DNA from 4 places in the Vallitalea longa genome. Region 1 is predicted to be linked to each of the others. Evidence: predicted binding sites of a transcription regulator. Region 1 holds the regulator's gene; each other region holds the start of a gene.
What was found. The regulator Rex, encoded in region 1, represses fermentation and respiration genes when NADH is low (regulators of the CRP and FNR family bind a similar motif). The targets are predictions, from matches to a motif close to ATTGTTAANTANTTAACAAT.
Positions count from the first base shown of each region.

Region 1 (4,879 bases):
ATTCCTCCCATTTTTCATATAAACTTTCCAATTGAGTATTATGATTTGTTTTTTCTTCAAGAAGTTTAGTAGCTTTTTCTGCATTGGTATAAACTTCTTCTAAGCATAATTGATCATCGATGGAGTTTATGATTTTTTCCAGCTCATGTATTTCGGATTCGATTTTTTTGATTTGGTTATCAAGTTTACGTTTGTTAGCTTGTTGGTCTTTGCTTTTTAACCAATCTTTTTTTGTTGAGCTATTAATATTAGTATCTATTTGCTTATTATTGTTTTTGCTATTGATGCTGTTTTCTAATTCTAATAAACGTTGTTTTTCTTCCTCTTGTTTTTTTTCTGTTACATAATTATAGTTACCCAAGAAGTTATTTATTTTATCTGGAGTTAGTTCCAGTACTCTTGTGGCTATTTTGTTTATAAAATAACGGTCATGAGATATAAAAAGAACTGTACCTGTATAATTATTTATAGCTGATTCAAGAATTTCTTTAGATATTATATCAAGATGATTAGTAGGCTCATCCAATAATAAAAAGTTAGCATTTGATAGCATGAGTTTAGCGAGAATCAATCTTCCTTTTTCTCCTCCGCTCAAACTTGATATTCTTTTGAATACATCTTCACCTGTAAATAAAAATGCTGCTAGTGTATTACGTATGTGTCCGGAAGTCATATTAGGATATGCATCTGAAATTTCTTCAATCAAAGTATTATTTTGATTTAGGGTAGCATGTTCTTGATCATAATAACCAATTTGTACTTTAGCTCCTAAGGATATATCACCAGTATCTTGTTTTAGTTGATGAGATATTATACGGAACAAAGTTGTTTTTCCTGTACCGTTATCTCCAATCAGCGCAACTTTTTCACCTCTTTTGATCTGAAAAACGAGATTCGAAAAAAGATGCTTGTTATCAAAGGACTTTGATATATCTGTTGCAGTAAGGACGTCGTTTCCGCTAATTGTTCTAGGTGATAATTTAAGATGCATACTATCATTTACATATGATGGTTTATCGATCATGTTAATTTTTTGAAGCTGTTTTTCGCGACTTTGAGCTCGTTTTATGAGTTTGTCTCTACCATGAGACCTAAGTTCACGGATAACTTCTTGTTGCCTTCTAATTTCTTTTTGTTGCTCTATATAATGTTTGGTTTGTATATCTTCATTTATTGACTTATGTTTTATATAGAAACTGTAATTACCGTTATATATTTGTGAGTGAGTATTTTCTATCTCAATCACTTTATTTACTATTTTATCTAGAAAATAACGGTCATGAGAAATAATTATAACTGTACCTTGATAATTGCACAAAAAGCCTTCCAGCCATTCACATGCTTTAATATCCAAATGGTTAGTCGGTTCATCTAAAAGTAATATATCAGGTTTTTCGAGAAGTATTTTTGCAAGAGCTACTCTTGTTTTTTGTCCACCTGATAAAGTGGATATGTTAGCAGAAAAGTCTTCTTCGCAAAAACCAAGTCCTTTCAAGACACCCTTTATATTACTTTTATAGCTATATCCGTTATTGATTTCAAATGTATGCTGAAGATTAGAATATGATTTCATTAATGAATCCATGGCTTCACTATCATGACTAAGCTGAGACATTTTGATTTCTAAATCTCTTAGGGTGTTTTCCATATCAATGATATCTTTGCATGTAAGGAGCATTTCATCGTATATGGTTTTTTCTGAAGATAAAGAACTATTTTGTGATAGATACCCAAGTTTAGTCATGCTGTTAATTATAACTTGTCCTGAATCTGCTTCTAGTTCATTTGTTATAATTTTAAATAGTGTTGATTTACCAGCTCCGTTAATACCTACTATAGCAGCTTTATCTCCTTTTTCTAACCAAAAACTTATATTATCTAGTACTGTGTTCGTTACAAATGCTTTGCATATATTTTTACATGATAAAATCATAGTTACCTCCTATAAATAATAAAATTACCATACTATGATACCATTAATCATTGGTTTTGAAAAGTTTATAGGTTAATATTACGTTATTTTGGTTAGTATATAGATGATAATAAAAGTTTAGTTTATTTTATCTTACTAGTTTATTTTATTTACATAAGAATAAAATTCTTTTGGACAACATATATATGATAAAAGAACTTTTCTAAAGGGGATGATGACTTGAGTCGTAATGCAGGTTATATGAAGAAATTGAGAAAAGCTCGTGTGGAGAGAAAGCAGTGTATAAGATGTGGGAAGCCTTTATCGCAAGAATCACTTATTAGAGGTGTTAAACAGTGTGAAAAATGCCTTGATTATCAACGTAAAAGAAAATTAGGTCAGATTAGTTCAAAAGTTAATACAACATATTTTTATAACAGGCAATACAAAAAAGATGAGATAAAAAGGAAAGAGCTAGGTAATTTTATGGTTGAAAATAAGATAACCATTAAAGATCTCGCCAAAGAAGCTAATTTATCTCAAAGGACAATTCAAAGAATTTTATATACTGATGCAAACTATACAAAAAAAACTAAAGATGCTATTAATAACTATTTAGGTAAGGAACTCTTATAATTAACTATTTTAGAGCTTTTATACTAGATATAGGAAAGATGTATAAATTTAAGGACATTAAAATATTTTATAAGTCATATCTACTATAAAAAGCTTCTAAATATAAAATAATATATGATAATCTACAGAAAAACTATTGTATGCAATAGACATATAGTGAATGTTGTGTGAATATCTACTAAATACAATGGTTGGGTAGATAATATTTATTGTAATAACCTATAAACAATATGGGAAAAACAGTAATTCATTATTTGACATAGATTTAACAAACATATATAATTATTTTTATAAAAGTTCCAAAATAGTATCAAAGGATTGGGGATTGATTATATGATACAAAAGAAAATATCAACAGCGGTAATCAAAAGATTACCAAAATACTACAGATACTTAGGAGACTTATTGGAAAATGATGTTGTAAGAATTTCCTCTAAAGAATTAAGCCATAGAATGGGTGTAACAGCTTCACAGATAAGACAAGATTTAAATAATTTTGGCGGCTTTGGGCAACAAGGCTATGGTTACAATGTTGAATATCTATACAACGCTATAGGTAAAATACTTGGTTTAGAAAATAAATACAACACGATTATTGTTGGAGCGGGTAATTTAGGTCAAGCACTTGCTAACTATACTAATTTTGATAAAAGAGGTTTTGAAGTCAAAGGACTTTTTGATGTGAATCCAAGACTTGTTGGTATTACTGTAAGGGGTATTGAGATTAAAGATCTAGATGAGTTAGAAGAATTTATTAAAGTGAATAGGATTGATTTAGCGATTCTTACTCTACCTAAACAAAAAGCACCTAAGGTTGCTAATGATTTAGTTAATTACGGAATAAAAGGTATATGGAATTTTGCTCCCATAGACTTAAAATTAACTAATAAAAATGTTGTTGTAGAAAATGTTCATCTATTAGATAGTTTGATGACCCTTTCATACAATATAAAAGAAACAATATAAAAACTTGTTATTTTTGTAGATTTATAACTATTCTTAGAGGTATTAGGTACTCATATTTTGGGTACCTTTTAATTATATTGTGCTATAGAATATAATGATTTGTTACGATATAATTAGTATAGGTTGATTTTTATTTAACACTACTATCTTTATATTTTAACTAATAAGACAAGTTAAGTAGATATTATTTTACTACATATAAATAATGAGGACGTGAATATATGTTTTTTTCTAAACAGAAGATTGAGAAACCAATAAATATAGAAAAAAAAGTCCATATATTAACTTTGGATAATAGATGGCATGAGCTATTTTGTAATAACAGAAAATCAAAAAAAATATCAGATCTAGAAAAAAAACTCAATAAATTAGTTGGTGAACAAGGTCAATTGACTAATGATCTAAAAGAATATTCTTTACTCAAAAAGAAGATGATGGTAGATATTGTTGATAATATGAAAGAAGCCATAGAAGATGAAGACGATACTGCTATAAATGAAATGAAAAAAAGTAAAAAGTACATTAGTGATATTAAAGTTAAATTAGATAAAATGGAAGAGAGAATGGAAACCCTACCAAAAGAGATTCAAATCACTAATAAAGAATTATTGGAATATACTATGCAGGATTGTTATATGCGTATGTTCAATACTAAAAATGAACTGGATGAATTACAAGAATGGATTAACAAAGTTAGGGAAGAATTAAAAGAAAAGGCAGTAAGAAAAACAGAAGCTAAGGAAGAATATGATAGATTATATTCTTATATGCATGATTTAGTCGGGTATGAAATCATTGAATTATATGATAAGAAATATCTGGGAGGAAGTAAATGATAAAAGGGATTGGTAACGATATCATAGAGATAAGCAGAATAGAAAAAGCTATCCAAAATGAAAGATTCCTAGAAAAATACTTTACATTGAATGAAAACAGATTGTTTGAAGATAGAAATCTTAGACCTGAGACGATAGCTGGTAATTTTGCTACGAAAGAAGCTGTTTCAAAAGTTCTTGGTACAGGATTTGTTGATTTTTCTCTTGCGGATATTGAAGTTCTACGTGATGATATGGGTAAACCTTATGTGATTCTATATAATAATGCTAGAAGTCTAGCTGAAAAGCTTAATATTTCCAGAATACATGTTTCTATATCTCATTCTAAGGAATATGTTATTGCTACAGCCTTAGGTGAGTAGATAAGAAAAAGGAGATGTCATAGTATGAAAGTTGTCAGTAGTAGTGAAATGAGAGAAATCGATAGATATACAATACAAGAACTAGGTATTCCAGGTATTGTGTTAATGGAAAATGCTGCTATGTCTGTTGTCAGTGAAACTATAAGTACCATAAGGGAAAGTAGAAA
Region 1 covers NZ_BRLB01000020.1:15,285-20,163, forward strand. Annotated here, with positions in the region: gene abc-f (ribosomal protection-like ABC-F family protein) at 1-1,933, opposite strand, end outside; gene QMG30_RS20940 (helix-turn-helix domain-containing protein) at 2,153-2,548, shown strand; gene QMG30_RS20945 (redox-sensing transcriptional repressor Rex) at 2,882-3,514, shown strand; gene QMG30_RS20950 (coiled-coil domain-containing protein) at 3,736-4,350, shown strand; gene acpS (holo-ACP synthase) at 4,347-4,712, shown strand; gene QMG30_RS20960 (NAD(P)H-hydrate dehydratase) at 4,737-4,879, shown strand, end outside.

Region 2 (4,879 bases), on a different contig from region 1:
TAACTTCTACATCTATTTCTTTAATCTTAGTAGAAAGCTCTTTCATCTCGATTAAGATTTCTTTTACATCTTTGCCTTCTTTTTTCATAGCTGGTATTTGCTTTGATACTACATTCTGCTTATTCTTTAATTGTTCAACTTCCTGCAATAATTCTCTTCTTTTGCTATCAAGCTCTTTAAATAAATCTAGATTGAACTCTTCTTTTCTGTTAGCCAATGCTTTTTTTACTTCGTCAAAATTATTTCTTAACATTTTAATATCTAACATTTTTTTCACTCCTTTTTGAAATAAACTTTAAAGAGGCGACGCCTCGTAAAACTTTACTATTAAATAAAAATACAAAAAAACCCTTCGCCCGTTAATGGGACGAAAGGATATCCGCGTTGCCACCCAAATTATTGCATGTTACTGCAATCTCTTTGTTAGTAATATAAAGGCTACCAACCTCTAACTCTTCGTTAGGTACTAAGGAAGTGGAGGGATTATTTCGTTCTGTCAGTTCTCACCAATCCTGACTCTCTGAAAAAACTACCTTAATCTTAGCTTCCATCATGGTACTAATCACTATTTAATTTATTATAATATATATTATGTCTCTTTTCAACTAAAAAATCAATCTATATTTCATAAGTATCTACAATAAAAACTTTTTTATTCTCAAGTAGATCAACTTCTACCCATTCGTCATATTTTCCATCTTCGTCTTCTAAAACTCTTATTACAGGTCTTGCTGGAAAACCATTATTTTGTCTTAAAACAATTCCCTTTTTACCTTCATTAGTTATAATACCCATTCCAGAAGGATACACAGCAATATATTTAATGAATTCATCTACCAAATGTTCATCAAATAATCTTCCTTTGTTAGCAACAAGATATTCAATGACCTCATATATTTTGTATGCCTCTCTATAAGGTTTTTCTGTCACCATAGAATCAAAAACATTACATATTGTAATAATTTTAGTTGCACTATTAATTTTATTTCCACTCCACCCAAAGGGATATCCAGAACCGTCAATATTTTCATGATGTGTCAGTATAATAACTTTTGATATAGAACTTATCCATGATGCTTCGCATATAGCTTCATATCCATAAATTACATGTTGCTTTACAATTTCAAATTCTTTTACATTAAGTTTACCTGGTTTATTTAGAATTTCTTCCGGTATAAGAACCTTACCTAGATCATGTAACAGAGCTCCTATGGCTATATCTCTTACTCTGTTTTTGTTAATGCCCAACTTGATTGACAATAATACCGCCAAAGCACAAACGTTAACTGAATGTGCATATGTATATTCGTCTTTCCGTCTGATATCTACTAAATTAACAATTATATTCCTTTGCGATAACACATCTTCAACTATATCTTGCGCGGCTGAAACAATATTCGTTAATTCTAAATGCCCTTGAGTACTATAGTTTTCTAGAACTTTTTTAACTTCCTTTTTACAGTTTTCTCGTGTCTTTTCTTCTATAAAATCTTTTAATTCGACACCTTCTGACAATTCATCTTCTATATATATATAATTTACTCCTAGCTCTTTTAATCGGATTATATAAGATTTCTTAATATGAATCCCTTTAGATAAAAGAAAGCTACCATTTAAAGAATAAACAGGCCGTGCTACTCTTTCGTTACCTTTTAAATTGTCTATCATCACTCTTCTCATTAAATCCCACCTATAAAACAGCTAAACTCTTTTATTATTTACCTATAAAAATCAATAAAATCATAATTTAAGTATAACAAATTCAATATTAATAAAATCGATCTTTACAGTTGATATAATCATATCATTTTTTTATAGTATCTTCAATTAAAATTGAAATAAATGAATAAAAAGACTTATTATGGAAATCATTATTAATGTACCATTTATTTACAATGTTTGATTTATGAGGATTTTGGTTTAGGAAATAAGCCTCAATAAATATGGTACATCATCTAATACCCCCCTCAACCTGCGTTTTATTCCCCCCCTGAAACGCAGGTTATTTTTATATTAGGAATTAATACCTATTTCGTTAATTATAGTTTACTTTTTGTATATAAAATAGTTCTTATTTCTTAAGCTTTTTACCTCTCTTTCCCACTTTTTGATTATATATGATAAACCTATAATATATAAAAACATGTCAAAAATAATATTCAATTATTACATTTTTTAATAATATTATGTCTTTTATTTTTATCTAATTTTTAAATCCATACTTAATAAAATTAATATTACTCTTTACAATAGTTTAGTTATCAAAGAGTTTTCTTAATAGCATATAATTGTTATAAATTTAACTATTTTTAAATATATTTTATAGTTTATGTAAATCAAAATGCATCTATATATTATAATGCAATAGCATTAATTTATATACATTACATAAATATAATTATTTTATATGTGCAAAATGCCTATGTGTATACTGTATTTATAGTTAAAATGTACACTATGTTTTGTTAAAATTTTTATTTGATATTGACAAAAGATTATCAAATTGTTATTATATCAGTGTAATATTTTTTTGAAATACATTGTTAATTATTTAACGTTTAAACATTGAAAATCAATTTAATAACGCGACTCAAATCGCATTATAATATCAAAATAGGGAAAACTAATATATGAATTTATTTAGGAGGTTAAAGTATGGCAAACACAAAAGTAACTAAAACTAGTGAAAAACCAAGTATTAATGTACCAAAAATGATTGATGAATTAGTAGAAAAGGCTACAGTAGCATTAGATGAATACTTAAAACTCGATCAAGAAACAGTAGATAACATTGTTAAAGAAATGTCACTTGCAGGATTAGATAAACACATGTATCTAGCAAAATTAGCTGTCGATGAAACTGGCAGAGGAGTATATGAAGACAAAATAACAAAAAATATTTTTGCTACAGAATATATTTACCATAGTATTAAATATGAAAAAACAGTAGGAATCATTAGTAATAATAAAGAAGAAGATTATATGGAAGTTGCTGAACCAGTTGGTGTTGTTGCTGGTGTAACACCTGTCACTAATCCAACTTCAACTACATTATTTAAAGCAATAATCTCAGCAAAAACAAGAAATCCTATTATTTTCGCTTTCCATCCATCAGCTCAAAAATGTTCTTCTGAGGCAGCAAGAATAGTTAGAGATGCAGCTATTAAAGCTGGTGCACCAGAAAACTGTATCCAATGGATAGAAACTCCATCATTAGAAGCAACTAATACATTAATGAATCATCCTGGAGTTGCTTTAGTTCTTGCTACAGGTGGATCTGGAATGGTTAAATCAGCTTATTCAACAGGTAAACCTGCTCTTGGTGTAGGACCTGGTAACGTACCTTGCTTCATAGAAAAAACTGCTGATGTTAAAAGAGCTTCTACAGATTTAATTCTATCTAAAGCTTTTGATAACGGTATGATTTGTGCATCTGAACAAGGAGCAATCATTGAAGAACCTGTATACAAACAAGTTACAGATTATATGAAACAACAAAATTGTTATTTCTCTACAAAAGAAGAAACTAAACGACTAGAAGGTGTTGTTATTAACCTTGAAAAAGGCGCTGTTAATCCAGCAATAGTTGGTAAATCACCTTACGAGATAGCAAAACTCGCTAATATAAATATACCAGAAGATACAAAAATCTTATGTTGTGAAATAGATGGAGTCGGACATGAATATCCATTATCAAAAGAAAAATTATCTCCTGTATTAGCTATTATAAAAGCCAAAAATGCAAAAGAAGGAATTGAGTTATGTGAAAAGATGGTAGAGATAGGTGGTCTTGGTCACTCATCAGTTATTCATTCAAATGATGACGAAGTAATTAAACAATTCTCTTCAAGATTGAAGACAGGACGTATTATCATTAACTCTCCTTCTACTCACGGAGCAATTGGTGATATATATAATACAAACATGCCATCACTTACATTAGGTTGTGGTTCTTACGGTAAAAACTCAACAACATCAAATGTTACAGCAGTTAATCTAATTAATAAGAAAAGAGTGGCGAATAGAAGAGTGAATATGCAATGGTTTAAAATTCCTGAAAAAATATACTTTGAACCAGGTGCAGTACAATATTTAAGTAAAATGCCTAATATAACAAAAGCTTTTATTGTAACTGACCCATATATGGTTAAATTCGGATATGTTGATAAAATACTTTATCATCTTAGAAATAGAAATGATAATATTCACTGTGAACTATTTACTGAGGTAGAACCTGATCCATCTATTGAAACAGTTAAAAAAGGTGCTGAAATGATGGAAAAATTCGATCCTGATGTAATTATTGCTTTAGGTGGTGGTTCAGCAATGGATGCTGCAAAAGGAATGTGGTTATTCTACGAACATCCAGAAGCTAATTTCAGTGATATGGCACTTAAATTCATGGATATTAGGAAACGTATTTACAAGTTCCCACCAATGGGTGTTAAATCTAAGTTTGTTGCAATACCTACAACATCCGGTACAGGTTCAGAAGTAACTTCATTCGCTGTTATTACTGATAAAGAAAAAGGTATTAAATACCCTCTTGCAGATTATGAATTAACACCAGATGTTGCAATAATAGATCCAGATTTCGTTATGTCAGTACCTGCTGGTGTAACTGCAAACACTGGTCTCGATGTATTGACACATGCATTAGAAGCTTATGTCTCTGTTCTAGCTTCTGATTACACTGATGCACTTGCATTAAAAGCCGCAGAATTAGTATTTGAATATTTACCAAGAGCTTACAAAAATGGTAATGATGCTGTAGCTAGAGAAAAGATGCATAACGCTTCATGTATGGCTGGTATGGCATTTACAAATGCATTCCTAGGTGTAAACCACTCATTAGCTCATAAATTAGGTGGAGAATTCC
Region 2 covers NZ_BRLB01000008.1:167,864-172,742, forward strand. Annotated here, with positions in the region: gene serS (serine--tRNA ligase) at 1-268, opposite strand, end outside; gene QMG30_RS13960 (HD-GYP domain-containing protein) at 619-1,680, opposite strand; gene adhE (bifunctional acetaldehyde-CoA/alcohol dehydrogenase) at 2,656-4,879, shown strand, end outside.
Region 2: a site for Rex is predicted at 2,540-2,559, ahead of adhE (bifunctional acetaldehyde-CoA/alcohol dehydrogenase). Genes of this name have one in related genera too.

Region 3 (4,879 bases), on a different contig from region 1:
GTATTCTTTGTATCCATCACTTATTGCACCTGAGAAATATTCCTCTTTATCATAATCCCAGCTAAGTGTATTAGTTCCTGATGATCCGTTTTTACCTAGACTTACTCCGAATGAAGGCATTGTCATACGATAAAGTACACGTGGACCTGCTAATATAGTAAGTGGATATGATTCAGGATTCTTTTCTTTATATGCTTTCAATATTCCATATAGATCATCAAATGTCTTTGGCGCATTTATTCCTTCTGCCTCTAAGAAATCTTCTCTTAGAATAAGACCACCATCATAAAAAGGAATGTCATAGAGACTAGGTAGATAATAACGTTTTCCATCAGCTAAATTCAACTCATCAACAGTATCTTGTAGTCCGAAATCTTTTACTAGTTCATTAAAGTTAGGTGTGAAATCTGAGTAATCACTAATTGGAACTAGAGCACCATTTAGCGCAAGTGAAGCATTTTCACCTTTTGTTGATTGATATAGGATTACATCTGGTGTATTAGTTCCTGTATTTAATGCAAGTGATACTTTTGTTTGATAATCTGCTATTGGGATGACTTCCCAATCAAATTCCACATTGAACATTTTTTCTGCTTCTTTTACAGTTAACCAGTCTTCTCTAAATGGCAACGTTGCGTTATCAGAATAGTAGATTCTAATTTTTACAGGATCTTCTTTTTGTTTATCCGCTTCATTATTTGTTTGATCTTCTGTTTCTTTTTGTGTCTTTGAAGAATCCACAATATCATTATCTGTATTCTTTTTCCCACAAGCACATAATAAAGTCATAACCATAGTTACCACTAATAATAGCGATATAAATTTTTTCATAAAAACATCCTCCTAATTATACGATTTTGTGTTTCAGTGAAATAAAGTTTTGAAAATATATTTCATATATTTTTAAAAATTATTGTATATTTATTTCACACTTGTATATTATCACTTTTTATCAGACACGTCAATAGTTTTAACAAATTAATTAATATATCTGTTGGCTGAGTATTTTTTTTGTCTAACATGCACAATTTCTTATATGACTTTTCTTTTGCACAAAAAAATATGCTGTATAAGACAGCATATTGTATAGTAAAATTATATTGTTTCTTTCCTATTTTACGTTAAGACCAAGTTGATGAGCGGCAATAATTGCTCCATAAACGCCCTCAACAGTGATATCAAAAGGCATATTATAAATTGTTTCACCTTCTGCACAAGCTAACTCAGCAACTTTCATTATTTTCTCTCTTGTTATTTCCTCTACCCCTAAATCTCTTAAGCTTACAGGTAATCCAATCGATTTACAATAAGAAAGTACAGTGTTCAATTCTTCTATAGGTGCATTTTCTAACACTAAATGTACAATAACACCAAAAGCAACCTTTTCCCCATGGAAATAATTATGTGTCTCTTCTAGCGCTGTCAATCCATTGTGAATAGCATGAGCCGCTGCCAATCCACTGCTTTCAAACCCTAATCCGCTTAATAGTATATTAGATTCAATTATGTTCTCCAAAGCAGGTGTTACTACATTATTATCACATGCAGCCAATGCTTTCAATGAATCGGACAAAAGAGTCTCATAACATAATTCTGCAACAGCTAAAGCAGCTAGAGTACTTTTACCCCCTGGAATATTATTAGCATATGCTTCTCTACATGATCTTGCCTCAAAATATGTTGATAGAGCATCACCCATCCCCGCAACTAAAAATCTACTAGGAGCTTTTGCAATTATTCCTGTATCAACTAAAACCAAGTCTGGATTTTTCTTAAAGAAAATGTATTCTTCGAATTCACCGTTTTCTGTATAGACTACTGCTAAAGAGCTACAAGGTGCATCTGACGATGCTATAGTGGGAATTATAATTACTGGTTTATTCTCAAAATGAGCTACTGCTTTGGCTGTATCTAGAGCTTTACCACCTCCTAATCCAACGATTACATCACAATCATTCTCGACACTTTTTCTTCTTAATCTCTCAATTTCTTTTTTGGTACACTCTTCTTTAAAATCACCATGAATCATATTGAAATTCTCTTTCTTATTAGCTTCAACTAATTGCTGTTCAACTCTTTTCTCATCGTCTGATGATGCTACAAGAAGCGCATTGTATCCAAAATCTCTAACATAAATACCTAGATTAGATAATTCACTATTACCTTGTAGATATTTCAGTGGTGATATAAGTACTTTTTTCATAATTCATTTCTCCTTATAATTATTATTGCTAATCAACTTAATTTAATAAAAATGGGATTGTAGTTATAGCGAAAACATTATATATTTTTTTGATGTTAATTGTTTCAGTTGTTGATATTTTAACCAATATTTTGAAATTTATTATACATACAAAAGCATCATTTCGGCCATAATTTACCAATAATATTTTCATTGTAATTTATTACATATTAAGTAATATTTTTTTAATAAATTTTAATTATATTTTAATATGATATTTCGAGTTTTTAATATATAATAAGATAGTGTACAATAACAACTCTCAATAAATGACAATTAAATTAATTTTTTTATATAAAGCATCAAAATTTTATTAGCGTAATTTAATGTAAATAATAAAAGCTCTATAATATTTATATATAATATCTTTTTTACAATAATAATTATGTAGATAACTAGAATATCTTATATTTATTCTTATCTTGCTACATTCTTAAATAATCATTTTCTTACGTTTTCCGAGTATTGCTTACAGTTGTAAAAAAAATAATTTTTTTAAACTTTTTACCTACTCAAACAGTCTTATATATGAGAAGCCGGCCATTTATCATATAAGAAAACTGTATAATGCAAATTAAGGAATGTTTTATAGAAAAAAAAGAAATATATAAAGAAATTTGAATAATAAATTATATAAATATTGGGAGAATGTACAACAACTAATTATTGACAAAAATATCTATACTGGATTATGATGAGAGAGGAAAAAAGATGAATAATTATTCAAATACGAGAAGACCAAGTTACATAAAGGAAAGAAAAAAAAGAAGAGTACGTAGGATAATAATGTTGATAGTATTAATCACTGTATTAATACTGGTGCTATTTAAAAAAGATATAAAAAACATCTTCAATCCACATACAAAAACTCCTACACTTTCGGAAACTGACAATAATGAAAAAAATGTAGAGAATGGAAACAATGCAACCGCAACTGAAAATAATAATGATGGAAACAAAGAAAACATCACTGAAAATGCTCAAGGAAGTAATGAACCAACTAAACAAACTGGTACTACCAATGAAACTGAATCAAACAACAGTGAGTCAACTAATACAGAAGCTACAGCAAAGATTATCGATGGATATAATTTTTCTGAACCAGTACCAGCAAGTGATGCTGTAGAAGAAACCTATTTTGATGATGCTGTATTTATAGGTAATTCTAGAACAGAAGGGGTTATGCTATATTCCCATCCTTCTAAATCAACATCATATACACATAAAGGCTTAATGGTTAACACAATCTTCACTAAACCTTATATAAATGATAACGGTACTAAAATAACTGTAATTGATGCAATTAAAAAAGCTGAATTCAAGAAAATATATATCATGTTAGGTATTAATGAAACAGGATGGGTTTCAACTGACACATTTATAGAAAAATATGAAGAGATCGTTGATGCTGTCAAAGAATCTCACCCCGATGCAATTATATATATACAATCAATTTTACCAGTTACTGCAAAATTGTCCTCTACACATAGCTATGTCAAGAACTCTAAAATAGCAGAATATAACACTCGTATCGCTAAGATGGCAGAAGAAAAGCAAGTGTACTATGTTAATGTTGCAGAATCAGTAATGGATAAAAATGGTTGTCTATACGATGATGCTGCAGTAGATGGAATTCACCTAAAAAAACCATATTGCGAAAAATGGGTTGAATACTTAACTACACATACCACAGAAAAAATCAAGTAATTTTTTATATTATTTACTCATCTTTCCTATTTAATTAAGCGTTGCATAATAAAAAACTAACCTATTGCCTGCATTATATTAAATGTGGAAAGTTTGAGTTATTTATCAATATAAATTTTAATATAAAATTAACTAAGTACTTATAAAATGTACTTAACTAACTTAAAGAGGAGATTAATATCATGAAAAAAAATTATTGTATCTTATTTGCTATTATAATCAGCTTATTTGCATTTGTAGGATGTAAAAATGACGACAAAGAAGTAACACTTGATATAAGTGATTTGGCTACTAATCTGAACGAAAAAATCGAATTTGTAGATGATTTAACCAAAATTGATGATAGTAGTATACAAACCATATATCAAATAGATTATGCAGTAGCATCAGAAGTATATGTAAGCAGTGGTGCAACAGCTGAAGAAATTGCAGTCTTTGAGCTTGAAGACAAAGAAGATGCAGATAAAGCATACAAAGCTTGTGAAGAACGAATAGAAACTCAAAAAGAAGCTTTTGAAACTTATATACCAGAAGAAATGGAAAAATTAGATAATGCTGTTATTAAAAAAGTTGGTAAATATGTTATTGTTTGTATAGCTGATAATAATACCGCAGAAGATGTTATAAGTACTTACGTTGATTAATTATATTCCTGACAAAACAGTACATAGGCTTACTAATTGATATGACAGAAAGTTACGGAGGATATTTTTAAATGATTTTTAGCACACCTATTTTTATATTTGTATTTTTGCCATGTATTTTAGCAGTTTATTACGTTAGTCCTAGGAAATTTAAAAATACAAGCTTGTTTCTAGCAAGCTTGGTTTTTTATGCTTGGGGCGAACCTGTTTATGTTAGTATAATGTTGTTTTCGACTGTATTTGATTTTGTGAATGGTTTGTTTATAGAAAAATTCAAACTACAAAA
Region 3 covers NZ_BRLB01000015.1:82,848-87,726, forward strand. Annotated here, with positions in the region: gene QMG30_RS18985 (extracellular solute-binding protein) at 1-831, opposite strand, end outside; gene QMG30_RS18990 (glycerol dehydrogenase) at 1,112-2,203, opposite strand; gene QMG30_RS18995 (GDSL-type esterase/lipase family protein) at 2,954-3,949, shown strand; gene QMG30_RS19000 (DUF4358 domain-containing protein) at 4,132-4,593, shown strand; gene QMG30_RS19005 (MBOAT family O-acyltransferase) at 4,665-4,879, shown strand, end outside.
Region 3: a site for Rex is predicted at 2,311-2,330, ahead of QMG30_RS18990 (glycerol dehydrogenase). Genes of this name have one in related genera too.

Region 4 (4,879 bases), on a different contig from region 1:
GAAGAATTCGCTAATAAAGTTCAAGCACCTGTTACATGTAGTTTGATGGGAATAGGGGGATTTCCAACAACAGATAAACTATATACAGGCATGATTGGAATGCATGGTTCAAAAGCCAGTAATCTAGGTGTAACATCTTGTGATCTACTTATAGTAGTTGGAGCTAGGTTTAGTGATAGAGTAATTGGAAAACCTGATAAATTTGCCAATGGAGCTAGGGTACTTCAGATAGATGTTGATCCAGCAGAAGTTAATAAGAATATATTGACTCATCATTCTGTAATAGGTGATATCAAGAAAGTATTACAAAAATTAAATGATAATCTAGAGAATCAAAATCATACTGTTTGGCTTAATGAAATAAAGTATTTGAAAGAAAAATATCCACTAAAATATCCTGAAGGTTGTCTTAGTGCTCAATATGCAATTGAAAAATTAGATGAAATCACTAATGGTCAAGCAATTATCACAACAGAAGTAGGTCAGCATCAGATGTGGGCTGGACAATACTATAAGTTTTCAGAACCTAGAAAGTTCTTAACTTCTGGTGGTCTTGGAACTATGGGTTACGGATTTGGAGCTTGTATCGGAGCTAAAGTAGGTAATCCTGATAAGATAGTTGTAAATATTGCAGGTGATGGAAGTTTTCGCATGAATTTCAATGAACTACTAACGGCTGTTAGACACAATATTAAAATAATCGTCTTAGTCATCAATAATGGAGTTCTTGGTATGGTTAGACAATGGCAGACATTATTCTATGGAGAAAGATATTCATTCACTACTCTAAATCAAGATTTGGACTATGTTAAGTTAGCGGAATCTATGGGAGCTGTAGGATATGATATTACGGATAAAGATCAGGTAGAAGATGTTTTCAGAAAAGCTATTGATGAAACAAAACCTGTAATCATTAATTGTGTTATTGATAAAGATGACAAAGTTTTTCCTATGGTTGCACCAGGAAAACCTATTGAAGATGTAATTGTTGAATAATAGCATTTTAAATGGGGGAAATTTTATGGAAGTATATAACGAGAATGTCTTGAAAGATGGTCAGAAACTTATTATACGTAATGTATCAGAAGATGATGCTCAAGGTTTAATTGACTTACTAAAGACAGTTGATGATGAAACAAAATTCTTGGCACGTGAGCCCGGTGAATTTTGTTTCACATTGGAGCAAGAAAAAGAATTTATTAAGGGTATGATGAATGCTGATAATAATATATTGTTTATTGGGGAAATAGACGGTACAATCGTAGCCAATTGCTCAGTAGGGATTGTTACAAATAATAAAAGATATCTTCATAGAGCTGCAATGGGTATTTCCGTTAGAAAAAAATATTGGAGCAAGGGTATTGGTAGATTACTGATGAATGAATGTATCAATTGGTGTAAAGAAAAAGGTGTTGAACAACTGGAGCTAGAAGTTGTTACTGAAAATAGCAGAGCTATTTCAATGTATGAAAAATTTGGTTTTGAGAAATATGGAACTAAAAAACATGCATTAAAATACAGTGATGGAACTTATGCCGACGAATACTATATGATTTTATTTCTAGAGTAGTATATTAATGAAGTTACAGATTAAACTTTTCTAATATAGACAGTATTACTGTTGGTTTAGAAAAGTTTTTTGCTTTTTAGAGTTAGGGTTATCGCATGAGAAATATTTCATAAAATAACAAATAGTACAAGATAGTCGTAGGCAAATGGATATTAACGATATTAGAAAAGTAAAAGTCAAAAAATGTGTTAGCCGTTTTTTAAGAGCTGATAAATATTTAACAAATATTAAAAAATATGTTATAGTTATAATATTGCAGAAAAATAATTATTATATAATAAGAAATTTACTATAATACCATAAATTTTTAGCTTTGTGAAGGTATTTTTTCTTGACTAGTTAAGCTTTTTATAATATATTATATTTAGTGCATTAACATATTAAACTATAAAATATTAGATTTATGAGTTTATCATTTTTTTAACAAACAATTAACATTATTTAATGAATATATTATATCATTATAAATGAAATAGTTTGAATATTTTGTTTGAAGACAGACAATGATGTTTGTCTTGCAAAGACAATGAAATAAATAGTTGAATATGTTACATATAAAAATTTCGATTTGGAGTGATAAAAAATGAACAGAGTTTTCAATTTTTCAGCAGGACCATCTATGCTTCCTTTAGAAGTGCTTGAAAAAGCTTCTAAAGAAATGACTAATTATGATAATACGGGAATGTCAGTTATGGAGATGAGTCATAGATCCCCAGCATATCAAAACATCATAGATACAGCAGAGAAGACATTTAGGGAAATCATGAATATACCAGATAATTATAAAGTGCTATTTCTACAAGGCGGAGCTTCAACACAATTTGCTATGATACCACTTAATCTATTCAACGGTACCAAAAAAGCAGATTATGTCAATACAGGTGCTTGGTCTAAGAAGGCTATAGCAGAAGCTAAAAAATATGGTGAAGTTAATGTTGTAGCTTCATCAGAAGACAAAACTTTTACATATATTCCAAAACTTGATAAAGATAGCTTTACAAAAGATGCAGATTATTTTCATATAACATCCAACAATACAATTTATGGAACCAAATTCAATGAATTACCTGATACTGGAGATGTACCTATCGTAGCTGATATGTCATCAAATATATTATCTGAAGAAGTTGACGTAAGCAAATATGGAGTTATTTATGCTGGTGCACAGAAAAATATGGGACCAGCTGGTGTTACAGTTGTTATTATTAGAGAAGATCTAATTGGTGATAGCATGGACATTACACCTACAATGCTTCAATATAAAACACATTCAGATAAAGGTTCCATGTTTAACACACCTCCAACCTACAGTATATATGTAGCTGGAATGGTTTTCGAGTGGGTTAAAAATATAGGTGGAATCAAAGCTATCCAAAAAAGAAATGAAGAGAAATCAAAATTAATCTATGATTATCTTGATAGTAGTGAATTATTCAAAGGAACAGTAGTAAAAGAAGATCGTTCATTAATGAACATTCCATTTGTTTTACCTACAGATGAACTTAATGCTAAATTCATAAAAGAAGCAGCAGAACAAGGTATGGTTAACTTAAAAGGCCATAGAACTGTTGGTGGTATGAGAGCTAGTATTTACAATGCAATGCCTGTTGAAGGTGTTAAGAAATTAGTTGAGTTTATGAAAAAATTTGAAGATGATAATAAATAAATTTTTATCTATTATAATAGGAAGGGACTGAATACAATGTACAAGATTAAGACTCTCAATAATATTGCAAAAGAAGGCCTTGAATTATTTAGTGACAGATTTGAAATAGTTGATGATAAAGACGTTAACGGTATATTGCTAAGAAGCTATAAAATGCATGATATGGAATTGCCTAGTAGTTTAGAAGCTGTTGGACGTGCAGGTGCAGGTGTTAATAATATACCAATCGATAAATGTTCAGAAAAAGGTATAGTAGTATTTAATACGCCAGGTGCTAATGCTAATGCAGTCAAAGAATTGGTTATGGCAGGTCTATTGTTAGCATCAAGAAATATTGTTGGAGCTATTGATTGGGCTAAGACTTTAAAGGATAAAGGTGATGAAGTACCGAAACTCGTGGAAGCTGGTAAGTCTAATTTTGTTGGACCTGAAATCAAAGGCAAAACTTTGGGTGTAATAGGATTAGGTGCTATTGGTGTTTTGGTTGCTAATGCAGCAGAAGCTCTAGGTATGAAAGTATTAGGATATGATCCATTCATATCAGTTGAGTCCGCTTGGGAACTAGATCATAATATCAAAAAATCAGATACTCTTGATGATTTATTCATGAATTCAGATTACATCAGTATACATGTACCTCTTATGGATAATACAAAAGGTATGATTAATGATGAAAATATCTCTTTAATGAAAGATGGAGTAAGATTACTCAATTTCTCTAGAGCTGGTTTATGTGATGATAGTTCATTGGAAAAAGCATTAGAATCTGGTAAGATCGCTAGATACATAACTGATTTCCCATATGATAAAGTTCTCAACATGAAGAATGTTATATGCATACCTCATCTTGGAGCATCAACACCTGAATCAGAAATCAATTGTGCTGTTATGGCGGTTAATGAAGTAAAAGATTATATTGAAAATGGTAATATAACTAATTCAGTCAATTATCCTGAATGTAATATGGGAGTATGTCATGCAACATCAAGAATCGCAGTAAATCATAAAAATATTCCATATATGGTTAGTAATATTACAACTGCTTTGGCATCAAAAAATATTAACATCATTGATATGATCAATAAAAGCAAAAAAGATTGGGCATATACTTTGATTGATGTAGAAAGCAAGATTACAAGTGAGATTGTGGATGAATTAAAAGCTATCGATGGAATCGTTAAAGTAAGGGTCATAAAATAATCAATGGAATAGTTGAAATTAGAATTATAAAATAATGAATATAGGAACTATAATATATGAAGTGATTGTTTTTTATATTATAGTTCTTTATTTTAGGAGTGAAGAAAATGGCAGTAATCAGACCATTTCCAGGTATCAGACCTGCTGATAGGTATGTAGAAGATATAGCTGCGTTACCATATGATGTTTATAATAGACAAGAAGCTACGAAAGAGGTTGAAGGAAAGCCTTACTCTTTTCTTAGAATAGATAGAGCGGAAGTTGAACTGAACTCTGATATTGATATCTATGATAAAAAAGTTTATGAACATGCTAGAGAAAAGTTTGATGAGTTTATTAATAAAGGTTATTTTATTCAAGATAAGAAACCACTATTGTATTTGTATCAACTTGAGATGAATGGTAGGAAACAATTAGGAATCGTAACATGTACATCAGTAGAT
Region 4 covers NZ_BRLB01000014.1:25,558-30,436, forward strand. Annotated here, with positions in the region: gene ilvB (biosynthetic-type acetolactate synthase large subunit) at 1-996, shown strand, start outside; gene QMG30_RS18135 (GNAT family N-acetyltransferase) at 1,022-1,570, shown strand; gene serC (3-phosphoserine/phosphohydroxythreonine transaminase) at 2,154-3,236, shown strand; gene QMG30_RS18145 (phosphoglycerate dehydrogenase) at 3,273-4,436, shown strand; gene QMG30_RS18150 (DUF1015 domain-containing protein) at 4,544-4,879, shown strand, end outside.
Region 4: a site for Rex is predicted at 1,979-1,998, ahead of serC (3-phosphoserine/phosphohydroxythreonine transaminase). Genes of this name have one in related genera too.